One region of the Thalassolituus hydrocarboniclasticus genome, then DNA from elsewhere that is predicted to be linked to it. Evidence: riboswitches for the same ligand, from Rfam matches in the RefSeq annotation. Region 1 holds a riboswitch; the other holds the start of a gene.
What was found. A riboswitch is a leader RNA that binds a small molecule or an ion and turns the genes downstream of it on or off. The one in region 1 is predicted to bind thiamine pyrophosphate.
Positions count from the first base shown of each region.

Region 2: it holds a riboswitch for thiamine pyrophosphate, as region 1 does, so the genes downstream of both, thiC (phosphomethylpyrimidine synthase ThiC) here and HUF19_RS00615 (TonB-dependent receptor) in region 1, are expected to answer to the same signal.

Region 1 is NZ_CP054475.1:129,994-136,564, forward strand. Features, by position in the region: gene htpX (protease HtpX) at 1-721, opposite strand, end outside; gene HUF19_RS00610 (hypothetical protein) at 983-2,629, shown strand; TPP riboswitch at 2,709-2,836, shown strand; gene HUF19_RS00615 (TonB-dependent receptor) at 2,937-5,141, shown strand; gene HUF19_RS00620 (YkoF family thiamine/hydroxymethylpyrimidine-binding protein) at 5,190-5,456, shown strand; gene pnuC (nicotinamide riboside transporter PnuC) at 5,493-6,194, shown strand; gene HUF19_RS00630 (phosphotransferase) at 6,214-6,571, shown strand, end outside.
Region 2 is NZ_CP054475.1:2,403,879-2,410,449, reverse strand. Features, by position in the region: gene HUF19_RS10665 (AraC family transcriptional regulator) at 1-710, opposite strand, end outside; gene HUF19_RS10660 (sensor domain-containing diguanylate cyclase) at 820-1,788, opposite strand; gene HUF19_RS10655 (histidine kinase) at 1,792-2,412, opposite strand; gene HUF19_RS10650 (response regulator) at 2,414-2,788, opposite strand; gene HUF19_RS10645 (acyl-CoA thioesterase) at 2,931-3,734, opposite strand; gene HUF19_RS10640 (PaaI family thioesterase) at 4,056-4,550, shown strand; gene HUF19_RS10635 (PaaI family thioesterase) at 4,547-4,981, shown strand; TPP riboswitch at 5,107-5,238, shown strand; gene thiC (phosphomethylpyrimidine synthase ThiC) at 5,394-6,571, shown strand, end outside.

The DNA of each region.
Region 1 (6,571 bases):
TCATCGCTGCAGGGCTGACCAGTTCGGCACCGGCCTGGTCGGCACGGAATTCACGGCGACGGCTGAACCAGGCAACAATGGTCGAAGCCAGAATGCCCAGTACGATCTCGGCGATAAAGGTCGTTACATAGAATGCGATGCCCGGACCGTCTTCGTTCTTGAATACCGCACGGTCGACGAAGTTACCGATAATACGGGCGAAGAACATCACAAAGGCGTTCACCACGCCCTGAATCAGGGTCAGGGTAATCATATCGCCGTTGGCAACGTGGCCGATTTCGTGGCCCAGTACCGCTTTGATCTGCTCTTTATCCATACGCTGCAGCAGGCCGGTCGATACTGCGACCAGGGCATTGTTACGGTTCCAGCCGGTAGCAAAGGCGTTAGGCGCCGCCGAACCGAAGATACCCACTTCCGGCATACCGATACCGGCTTTGTCAGCCAGTTCTTTAACGGTGCTCAGCAGCCACTGTTCACCGGCATTCTGTGGCTGATCGATGATCTGCACACCCATGCTGCGTTTTGCCATCCACTTGGACAGCAGCAGCGAGATCACTGAGCCGACCATACCGAACACCAGACAGAACACCAGCAGGTTGCCGAGGTTCAGGCCATTGCCGCTGCGTTCCAGGTAACTGCCCACGCCGAGCAGTGACAGGGTAACGCTCGCCACCAGAACAACGGCTAAGTTGGTGGCCAGAAACAGAATTATGCGCAACATGTGCGACTCCTATAAGGGTTGTTCTCAGTTGTCCGCAGGCGCTCAACAGAACAGATTTGAGCACGGATTTATGACAGCAAGAATGGTGATTTTTCCGCAGTTTTCAAGCGGGATTATTGTCAGGAAGGGTAATTATGACGGTTATTCTTTTGCACTGTTATTAAAAGTGCCGCACTTAAATGATAGTTGTCTTAATTAATGCTGTGACTGGCCGATAAATGATCAATCTATTACTCATTATCACGGGTCAGGGATCAGACCATGGCAATTACACCACGCATCAGCGAAGTTGGCAGTTTCCAGTTTATCAGGCCGGGCCGGAACAGCGATGAGCCGCTGACGGATCAGCTGGCGCGTACCGGCGGCAGCGAACTGAAAGCGGCGGCAAAAGGTCAGTCACTGCACTCGCAGCCCGTCGCAGATTCGACTTACCGCGAGCCGGTTAACCGCACTCTGTGGCAAAGCGATCAGTCCTGGACGCGTTTTGCCGGCTCACTGAACGATACCGAAGTAATTAATGGCGTGAGCCCTGAGGGGCGGGAGCAGCTGGTCTCTGCCTCCGACTCCCTGAATATACCTAAGGACTTTCGCCCCGGAGCTGTGTTGACCGATCTGCTGGAGCGCGGCGTATCACAGTTCAGCAGCACCAGCGGACGTTATGCTTATGCCGATGACGGTACCCGTCCGGCGCTGACAGAAATCGGCAAGGTCAGTCTGAAATACGGTTATCAGGAAGAAAAATTCAGCCTGAAACTGACCACCAATTCGGGTAAGGAATTAACGCTGAATCTGACCCATCAGAGCGGCTGGGGTCAGGGTGACGATGGCCGTGCACTGGAAGTAGATCAGTGGCTGGTGGGCTTTACCCTGGATGAATCGCTGAGTAAAGAAGAGCAGGAAGAAGCGCTGCAACTGGCCTCATCACTGGATAAACTGGCACGGCGCTATCTGGCTAGTGGCCATCTTGATCTGGAAAATCTGGGGCTGGATAAACTGCAGCAATTCTCGGCGGTATCACTCGATCTTAAAGGCGCAGGCAATGAGAGCAGCGATCTGCTGCGTATTGAATACCGCAACGATGATGAGCAGCGCAGCCTGAATGTGCTGCTGCATGAAGACAAACTGAAGCTGGATCTGAGCAAAGCCGGTTGGGCGCAGTTGGGCACGGAAGCACAGCGGCAGGACAGCCTGAAGGAATATCTGACGCTGATCGAACAGAGCGGCGAACGCGGCAATGCCGATAAACAGCAGCTGGATTTAATGCTCGATGCCTTCGCCCTGCTGCATAAACCGGAGCAGCATCCGCAGGATCTGGCGCGGCAGGAACAGGAGCAGCCACCGCAAACGCCAACCGGAATCGACGTGGGTTTTGCCCGCAGCGGACTTACGGCGCTGAGTGGTCTGGCGGATTTCAGCTTTTCATTTCAGGCGCAGGTCAGCAAACCCAACCCTGATGCACAGCGCAATAATGAAAAGATCAGCTTTGGGCTTAATTTCGCGCAGGATACCAGAGGCGAAACCGGAGATGCCGGCAGCCTCGCCGTAGAGCAAACCCAGGCGTATCAGTTTAAGGCCAGCTTCTATGAGCCTTTGCCCTGGCTGGAACTGGTGGATTTCAGCAAGCAGAACTACCAGTACATCGAGACCGAAGCCCGTGCCACCGAGGTAACCAGCCTGCGCTACGAAGATTTCACCCTGCAGCATGCTTCGCAGCAAAGTCAGAATGAATGGCATGAGCGGCGGCGAACCTACGTGCTGGGCAGCCTCGACAGTGATGTCAGCGAAGGCGATAAAAATCAGGACATAACCGACTTTACCGAAGCCGCGATTCTGGCTGAGCGCGAACAGCAACAGCAGTTGCTGGATGATCTGCTCGGCAGCCGCATACCGCAGCCGTGGCAGCGCTGACGTAACAAAGGCTGCTCTGCATAAATAGTTATTAGCCCAAAGCCGCCATTGGTTCCCCGGCGTGAATCCCTTATGATGCCCCTGTCCCAGGGGGTGGCCCGATTGTCTGAATCCGGCCTGAGATGCCATAGGTTTACCTGTGTAAACGGCAAACCCCTAGAACCTGATCCGGTTAGTACCGGCGTAGGAATGGGGTGAGTACGCACAGTCTGCGGCGGCTCGCATCACAACCGGGAGGTTGGCGTTAAACGCAACCGGCCCCTACGCACTACCCGGGTCTTTCTTGTATTTTGAGGAATGACCCTGAATGAAAAAAACACCGCTTTCCCTGTTAGTTTTACTGGCACCACTGACCCCGCTGTCGGTTTTTGCGGCTGATGACGTTACCCTCAGCACGCAAACCGTGCAGGCCGATTTCCGTAAAACCGATGTGCAGCAGATTCCCGAAGCCGTCACCTTAGTTGGCAGCGAGCAGATTGAAGCCCGTTCGGCGCAGCATCTGGACCAGATCTTAAGCTTTGCCCCCAACGTGAACTTTGCTTCCGGTACTTCCCGCGGGCGCTATTTTCAGATTCGCGGTATCGGCGAGCGCAGCCAGTTTGTTGATCCGGTGAATCCATCTGTGGGCCTGGTCATCGACGGTATTGATATGACCGGTTTAGGTGCTGCCGCGACCCTGTTTGATGTACAGCAGGTGGAAATTCTGCGCGGCCCGCAGGGCACCCGTTTTGGTGCTAACGCACTGGCCGGCATGATCAATATCCGCAGTAATGACCCGACACAAAATAATGAAGGTTATATCAGTGCCAAAGCCGGCAACTACAGCAGCTATGGTCTGGGGGCGGCGCTATCCGGTTCGCTGAGTGATAACCTGCAGGGGCGTATTGCCATGCATGGTTTTGAATCCGATGGTTATATCGACAACGAATTTTTAAACCGTGACGACACCAATAACCAGGACGAAAAAATCGCCCGCGCGAAACTGCACTGGCAACTGTCTGAACGCAGCGAATTAAATCTGACCTATTTATACGCCGATATTGATAACGGTTACGATGCTTACAGCCTTGATAATAACCGCACAACATTGTCGAACCGTCCGGGTAAAGATACACAGGATACCAACGCTTTTGCGCTGGCGTATAACCACGAACTGAATTCCGCAGTCCGCTTTGAAAGTGAAATTACCGGCAGCTGGAATAAAGCGGAATACAGTTACGACGAAGACTGGGCGTACGGTGAATATATCTGGCTGAGCGATGATCCTGTGTACCAGCCAGACCCATGTGATACAACTCAAGGGCCTTGTTTGGCTCCTGTTGATGGTTACAGCTCTTTTGATCAATACCTGCGTAATTTTGATCGCAACAGTATTGGCCTGCGCTTTCTATCTGGCACCGATGGCCGATTATTTTCTGATTCAACCGACTGGGTTGCGGGCATCTATATGATGCAGCGGGAAGAAACACTGAAACGCAACTACACCTATAACAACGGACAGTATCAGAGCGATCTGACCGTGGATTCGGTATCGGCCTATGCAGAACTAAGCACAGCCTTTACTCCATCCACAACTCTGACTTACGGCGTACGTGCGGAAAACTGGAAAAATGATTTCAGTGATAATGCCAATACGCTGGATGCTGCAAAAAATGATGTGGTCAGCGATACCAACGAAACCTTATGGGGCGGAAAAGTTACGCTGGAAACACTGCTGGGTGTTGACCATCTGGGCTACATCTCTCTGGCCCGTGGTTATAAAGCCGGTGGCGTGAATACTGATCCGGATATTTCCGAAGCTAACCGCACGTTCGATACCGAGTTTAATAATACGGTTGAGCTGGGTCTTAAGTCGTCTCTGGCTGAGGATGCACTGAAAACCCGCCTCGCGGTATTTTATATTCAGCGTAAAAACCAGCAGGTTAAAAGCTCATATGCGGTACAAAAGCCGGATAATAGCATCACCTTTCAGGACTATTTAGCTAATGCTGCTGAAGGGGAAAATTACGGACTGGAACTGGAAAGCGAGTGGCAGCTGTCTGATGCATTACTGTGGGATCTGAGTCTTGGTTATCTGCATGCCGAATTCAGTGATTACAGCTATGAGCAGAATGAGTATGACGCAAGTGGAAATGTTGTGGGCAGTACTACAGTGGATAAATCCGGCCGAGCTCAGGCACATGCACCGGAATACAGTCTGGCTACTGCGCTGACCTATGCGCTGACCGATACATTATCGTTGCGCGCAGAAAGTGAAGCTAAAGATGAATTCTATTTTTCTGACAGCCACGATGAAAAAGCCCGTGCCTCGGTACTCTGGCATGCCCGCCTGAGCTATCAGCAGGGTCCGTTGGATCTTGCACTGGCCGGCCGTAACCTGACCAACCGTGAAACCGATGTTCGTGGTTTTGGTGGTTTTGGTAACGACCCTCGTAATGGCTATGCCGAAAATGCTTATCGTCAGCTGGGCGAGCCGCGCCTTGTGATGCTGGAAGCCAAATATTCATTCTGATAAATGCAGCCGGACGTCAGGCGTCCGGCTTATTAACTGGAGATCCAAATGGAAATTTCCGTCGAAATCAGCAAATACCCATTAGCCGATGATTATATTCCGGCGATTAAATCGTTTATCGACCGTCTGAATCAGGTTGAAGGGTTAACCATCGTGACCAATACCATGAGTACACAGGTGTTTGGTGACTATGATCTGGTGATGGATACCTTAAAAGAAGAAATGCGTCTGAGCTGGGAGCAATTCGGCAAGAGCATTTTTGTCTGCAAATTTATCGGTACCAATCTCGATCCGGCACTTAATCCACACGGATAATACGTCCGACTTTGCCCTTAAACCAAGGACTCCTGCATGACCGACATCTGGAACAGTATTGAACAGGCGGCGCAGGCCATGAGCGGCTGGGAACTGGTCGCCGTTATTCTGGGTATTGCCTATTTAGTGCTGGCCATGAAGCAGAGCATCTGGTGCTGGTACGCGGCCTTTGGCAGTACGGCTATTTTTATCGGGCTGTTCTGGGATGTCAGCCTGCTGATGGAATCGGCGCTGAATGTGTATTACCTGATTATGGCGGTCTATGGCTGGTGGCTGTGGCGCGCCAATAAAAGGGCAGATAATAAACATGAGAACTCACAGGCTTCGGCTGCTGAGTTACCAATACAGTCCTGGGGATTAAAACAGCATCTGCTGGCGATTGGCAGTGTGATTGTTCTGAGTTGTATCAGCGGTTATCTGCTCAGCGAAAACACCTCGGCGGTATTGCCTTATCTTGATTCATTCACCACCTGGGGGGCGGTGATTACCACCTGGATGGTGGCGAAGAAAGTATTGGAAAACTGGCTCTACTGGATCGTTGTCGACAGTGTTGCGATCTTTTTATATATCGACCGTGAGCTGTATTTAACGGCACTGCTGATGGCGGTGTACGTGGTGCTGGTCATTATTGGCTGGTTTAACTGGTTGCCACAATTTAAGGCACAAGTTAAAGCACAACAAAACCGCGATGATAATACTGTGCTGACCACTCCGTCGGCGTGGAAAATAGCCGAATAACAACAATAAGGCGATACCTATGCTGCAGCAGATTTTAGATGACTGGCCACACTGGCAATTGTGCAGCGAAGCGCCAACGCTGGATAATATCAGCCCATTGCCCGGTGGGCTTACCAATCATTGTTATCTGCTGCGTTTGCCGGAAGGCGATTATGTGTTGCGGGTAGAAGGGCGGAATTCCAGAGCGCTGGATATTAACCGCGCGGCCGAGCTGCAGGTGCATCATCTGGTGGCGGCACAGGGGCTGACGCCCACCATTCGCTTCCGTTCATCAAGCGGCCATTACTGGATACGCGATTATGTGCCGGGCACGCCATTAACCAATCAGCAACTTAATCTGCCGCTGCTGCTGACCATGGCGCAGCAATTACAGCAGT
Region 2 (6,571 bases), 1.8 Mb from region 1:
TGACGCAGTTTACCGGTCATGCTTTCATGCGGATTCGGCCGGGCGAGAAAATCGGCCGGAGAGTGATTTAAAAAGGCGCGCAGGGAGGCCGCAGTCTGACTGACCGGCAGGCTGAGTACCCGGCTGGGAATCAGCAGATAGGTACTGTCTTCGTTGAATTTAACCGGTGTGGCAAACAGGTTCTGATACAGCGCGGCATGGGCAGGGGGCGGATAGTTGCAACCGACCGACAGCAGGGGAATACCCTGGCCTACCAGCCAGCTGCTCAGCCTGTGCCAGATAGCCAGCAGGGATTCACTGAGAAAATGATCAGGGTCTGCAACCGGATCATGTTCAATCTGTATTCGCGACAATTGCGGACCGCGAATAACAAGTATATTGGGGGCGCCATCAAACAGCGCGTAAAAGCTGTGGGCACGGTGTAAGGCATGCTCCAGTGATGAGCAACTGATGATGGCCTTGCACATCATGGCAAAGGTGCCGGAATGGCTGCGCACTTTCGCCAGCCCCATAAATTCATCGTCGCTGTGGGCCCACAGGGTGGCCATCAGACTGGCGTAGTCATTAGCATTAATCTGCCCTTCAGGATCGGCCAGAACAGCGGTATCCAGTCCGGCCGCCGTCCACAGCTGTTCAGGGTTCAGACCCAGTCGGGCAGCACCGCGCAGTGGCGCATCAATAAAGGGGCGGGGTATCCAGTGACTCGACATGCCTGAAACTCACAGTATCCGGCCGGAGTGGCCGGATGTGATTTTGTTGTTATTGATCAGGAATGGCAAGGTTTGATGAGCATATCTGCTATACCGTGCAGGCGTCGGCTTAGCGGGCTTTGGGCTGATAGACTGTGGTTTTGTTACGACCGCTTTCTTTGGCGTGATAGAGCGCTTTGTCGGCGGCCTGTAGCCAGTCCTGAGCACTGGAGAAGCTTTTCTGATAGCGGGCAATACCCAGGCTGGCGGTGGCATGAATGCTTTGCTGTTCATACCGGACTTCCATGCGTTCAATCATCTTGCGGATACGCTCGGCAAAGACCACGGCCTCTTCTTCATCGGTATCGACCAGCAGAGCCGCAAACACTTCACCACCAAAACGGCAGACATGGTCGGTCTGGCGCAGTGTCTGGCGAACGCCTTCCGATACCGAGCGCAGTACCTCGTCACCGGCCTGATGGCCATAGCGGCCATTAATGGTACGGAAATCGTCCAGATCAAACATGACCAGGGTGCTTGGTAATACCGAACGCTGGCAGCGCAGAAATTCACGCTCGATATCTTTCAGCCAGTAACCGCGACTGGACAGCTCGGTCAGCTGGTCTGTGCGGTTCAGTTCATTCAGGGTCTGATGAGCAGACTGTACGTCTTCGCGGCTGACGGCAATGTCGGTTACGTCATAAATAATCACGCAGATATGATCAACACTGCGGTTAATCGACTCCAGCGGAATAATACTGGTGTTCTGATACATCACCGACGCGCGGCCGGTAATAGGGCGGTAATTTTTAAAGCGGAATAAATACGGACGTTGCTCCCAGATGGTAAAGGTGCGGGTTTTCAGCTGATAAACCGGCTCCGCTTTTTTCATAAACCAGTCTTTGGGAATTTCGTTGAACAGGTCGAACAGATTTTCGCCCTTGGCTTTTTGCGGGCTTAAGCCACTGTGGCTTTCCATAAAGCCATTCCACAGCTGGATATTGTACTGGCGGTCGAGTACCACCAGACCGACGTCGATATTCTGCAGAATATCCATCAGCCAGTGGATGTCACCAAATTCAATGTTTGAATCCGTCATACGTTAATCCAGCAGATAATTAATTTTGTTGTTCAGTTTCGCGACTGAGTCTTCGGTAAACAGCAACAGCAGGTCACAGTCGATATTCACATGCTCAATGGTGTAGTGGATTTCAATGGCCAGGGTTTTGGTCCACTGATGATTACCACTTTTTAAAATGTCCTCGACTTTGCAATGCTGGCCAAGCACCACCGGATGACCCTGATTAAAGTGAATCTCCAGCTGCTCACCAATGCCCTGAATACAGGCGCCGATTAACAGTGAGCTGACGTCCATTAATAATTCCAGCTCGCCGTAACGGTCGAGTTCGCCACCATAATTCATCAGTGCGGCCAGGTCGGAGAAGCTGGTGTCGTTAAATAACAGCAGCGCTTCACCGGCAATACCTGAACCAATAAATCCCTGGCATACCGCTGACATAGCCGAATCGGTTTCAGCATCCTGAATCGCCATATGCAGATCGCTGGATTCAATCAGGTTTACTTTGGGAATCGGCAACACCACATAGACATCCAGCAGTCGTGCTAAACGGTCGGCGGCCTGACCCATGGCAACGTTAGTCAGCTCCTGATAACAGTCGCGTTGGTCTTCGTTCAGAGATACTGCGGTAGATGTGACGCTCATATCAGGCCCCTGTCAGAATGCCGTATTCGGTCAGCACTTCGCGGGCTTTATCGGCATCAATCGGCTTTTTGATAAAAGCCATTGCACCGAGTTTTCTGACTCTGTCCTGAGCATCGGGCTGAATATCGCCGGACACAACAATCACCATGGCAGGCAGATCTTCTTTGCGGATGGTTTCCAGTACGCCGTAGCCATCCATATTGGGCATGGTCAGGTCGAGAAAAACCACTTCGCCTTTTCCTTCGCGGATGGCCTGTACGCCTTCCACGCCATCACCGGCAAAATGAATGTCCACTTCCCATTCTTTGGGGATCGCCCGCGCCATTTGTTTACGGGCAAAACTTGAGTCGTCGCAGATCAGAACGTTGGTAGCCATAGCTGTCATCGGCAGAGAAATTGATGACTAAGTAATAGTTGCCCGCTGCTTATTGAGCAACTAATCGGAAGGAATAGAGGGAAGAAACTGCTGTTGCAGCCTGATAGTCAGACGAAGGTATCAGGCTACAGTAAGAACGTCCTCAGCGTTTATCGTAAACCACCACCAGCTGACGGCTGAGTGCCAGCAATACACCGTCGGCGGTGTAGATCCGCGCTTCTGTGTGGCCATAACCATCGTGCGCCTGACGGATGTCCGCCTCGTACCAGAGCCAGTCGCTGCCGCCCGGTAACTGCGGCAGCTGGCTTAACGGCGTCACCATCTCGATGCTCCAGGTTACGCTGGCACAGGGCGCCGGGCTTTTCAGTTTTTGCAGCAGCGTTGGCGGCCAGGCATCGATCAGGGCGACCAGATGGGCATTGCTCAGCGCGCGTTCGCCATCGTTAAAGCGCATCCAGCCACGGATAACATTGTGTTTGCTGTTGGTGAAGGGTAGGCCGCCTTCCACATAGGTGAAGTTAATATGCTGGGTAAACTCCGGAGTTATGCCTTTGATAAAGGGCATGGCCTGACCTGATCCTGGCGTGCCACAGCTGACAGGTGGCAGCTTAACCTCTATGTCGGATTCCCGCTCACGCCCAAAGCAGGCATTAACCAGCGTGGTTACCTGATCCTGCTGTACGGTCTGGCCCTGATAGTGAGCAACGGATTTACCAACGCGGATGCTTTGGCTGCTGAGGGTAAAGGATTCAGCGGTATTGAGCGGGCCGCAAAAACTGACATTCAGTGAACGCAGCACCTGGCCGTCATCCAGACCCTGTTCTATGCGGTGCAGGATCAATGCCGCCGACAGGCCGCCAAAGGTGGTGCGGCCCTGACCCCAGCTGGGGTGGATTTCCAGCGTATCCTGCTGACTAACCTGCTGCAGGTAATCGTCAAAATTCATAGCGTCTCACTTTTAAAGGCAGGTCCCTTTTAAGGGCAGATCCTTGTTAAGGGCTGATTCGGGTGTGTATCCGGGACATTCTCAGGCGTCAAACCATAGCACAGGGCGCTTGTTTGTCTTATAGCGTGGTGGGAAAAACGTTCAGTTCTTATGTCTGTTTTGAGCAATTCTGTTAACAGAATCGGGCAAAGCGATCATTGCCAAAATCCAGCTTTCCGGTATAACGGGCGCCCTTTGCGCCGGTCAGGCCATTTCCTGATAGAATTCACACAGTCGTGCTGTGCCTGTCTGGCTATCACAATCACCCTCAGCGGAGATCTTATGAGCTTATCGGTTAAAACACGGGCCGAGCGTTTCGTTGCCACCCTGCGTCATTGTCAGGTACTGGGGCTGACGGTTGAAAGCGCGCAGGACAATGTACTGGTTATGCGCCTGCCATACAGTGAACAGATTGTGGGCAACCCGGTCACCGGCACTGTGCACGGCGGCAGCCTGACCACGCTGATGGATACCGCCTGTGGTACGGCGGTGTTCTCCTCGCTGCCGGGTTTCGAGTTGTGCCCGACACTGGATCTGCGTATGGATTATATGAAAGCGGCAACACCAAACCGCGATCTGTTTGCCGAAGCACGGGTAACGCGTATCGCCAGCTCGGTGGTCTTTACCGAGTGTGAGGTATTTCAGGGCGAAGAGCGCGACCTGGTGGCCAAGTGCGCTGCTACTTTTATGCGTATCGGTGAGAATATGACCCCACCGGAATTCCGTGCCCGTATCGAGCAGGGCGATGATGTAACGGCTGCAGGAGCTGCACAATGAGTTTTGAAACCGTGCTGCAACAGGCGCAGCAGAGTGGTGATTTCCAGCCGCTGGTGGATGGTATTCCCTATGCCAATTTAATTGGTCTGAAATTTCAGCGTTTTGGTCAGGATGTGCTGTTTCATCTGCCGGCTAACGAAGACAATATCGGCAATCCGATTTTACCGGCCATTCATGGCGGCGTGATCGGCGGCTTTATGGAGCTGGCGGCGTCACTGCATCTGATGATGACTATGGATACTGCCGCCTTACCGAAAATGATCGATTTCTCCCTCGATTATCTGCGTGCCGGACGTCATCAGGATACCTTTGCTGAATGTCAGGTCTGGCGTCAGGGCTCGCGTGTCGCCAACGTCGCCATTACCGCCTGGCAGACTGAGCGCACCAGCCCGATTGCCACGGCCCGCGCGCATTTTCTGTTGGCGCGTTAATGTCCGGCTGTTTTTCTTACGGCGGCTTTTCTGACCGCCGTTGATGCCTGCCCGGCGCGGATGTTTTGCATAAATAACCCGCCGGGTGTCTTGTCCGCGTAGTCTTCTCTGCCGTACACTCTGTGCCGATTCTGTCGGGGTGCCTCAGGATGTTCAGCGTGCTGAAACATCAAAGAGGTTGAGATCGCAATGTGTTTGCGGATCCCGTTGAACCTGATCTGGTTAGTGCCAGCGTAGGGAACAGAAAAGCGGGTTTTTCGCGGCTGTCGCCGATTTCTTAAACCCCGGTCAGTCACCGTTTACGGTGTGGGCTGTCAGTATTTTACTGCTGCCTGTGATCATCTTTTTCTTTTCTTCGCTGCCTGCCGTTATTTTTCTTCCGTCGTCTGCGACGGCTAAAAAGGTATTGAGCATGGGCAAAAACAATTCAGCGCATACATCGTTAAGCGAACAGATGCGTGTTGACGAACTCTCTCTGCAGCCATTTCCGGCGTCCAGCAAATTCTATGTGCAAGGCAGCCGTGCCGATTTACAGGTTGCACTGCGCGAAATTGCGCTGTCCGATACACAGCTGGCTAATGGTAAAACCGAAGCCAATGCGCCGGTGCGGGTATACGATACTTCCGGCCCTTACACCGACCCGGCCGTGAATATTGATGTGCGCAAAGGTCTGCAAGCGCTGCGTCAGAACTGGATTAATGAACGGGCCGATACTGAGGAGCTTGCCGGTTTCAGCTCCGAATATGCGCGTATCCGCGATATGAACCTGACGCTGGAAAAACTGCGTTTTGAACTTAAGCGTCGTCCGCGCCGGGCATTACCCGGCAAAAATGTCACCCAGCTGCATTATGCACGACAGGGCATTATCACCCCGGAAATGGAGTATGTGGCCATCCGCGAAAATCTGGCATTAAGCCGGGCACAGCTGGATGAGGCACAAAAAAGCCAGCATCCGGGTATGAGTTTCGGTGCGTCGATTCCGGCGGAAATTACCCCGGAATTTGTTCGCTCAGAAATTGCCCGTGGCCGGGCGGTGATTCCCAATAATATTAACCACCCGGAAACCGAGCCGATGATTATCGGCCGTAATTTCCGCACCAAGGTCAATGCTAATATCGGCAATTCGGCAGTTACGTCGTCCATCGAAGAAGAAGTGGAAAAGATGGTCTGGGCCACCCGCTGGGGCGCCGATACCGTGATGGATTTATCCACCGGCGATCATATTCACGAAACCCGCGAATGGATTATCCGTAATTCACCGGTGCCTATTGGTACCGTGCCTTTGTATCAGGCGCTGGAAAAATGCAACGGCGTGGCCGAAGACCTGACCTGGGAATTATTCCGCGATACCTTAATTGAGCAGGCCGAGCAGGGCGTGGATTATTTTACTATTCACGCCGGTGTGCGTCTGGCGCATGTGCCGCTGACCGCCAAACGGGTGACGGGTATTGTCAGCCGTGGTGGTTCGATTATGGCGAAATGGTGTCTGGCGCATCATAAAGAGAGTTTTCTCTACACCCATTTCGAAGATATCTGCGACATTATGAAAGCCTACGATGTCTGCTTCTCCCTCGGCGATGGTCTGCGTCC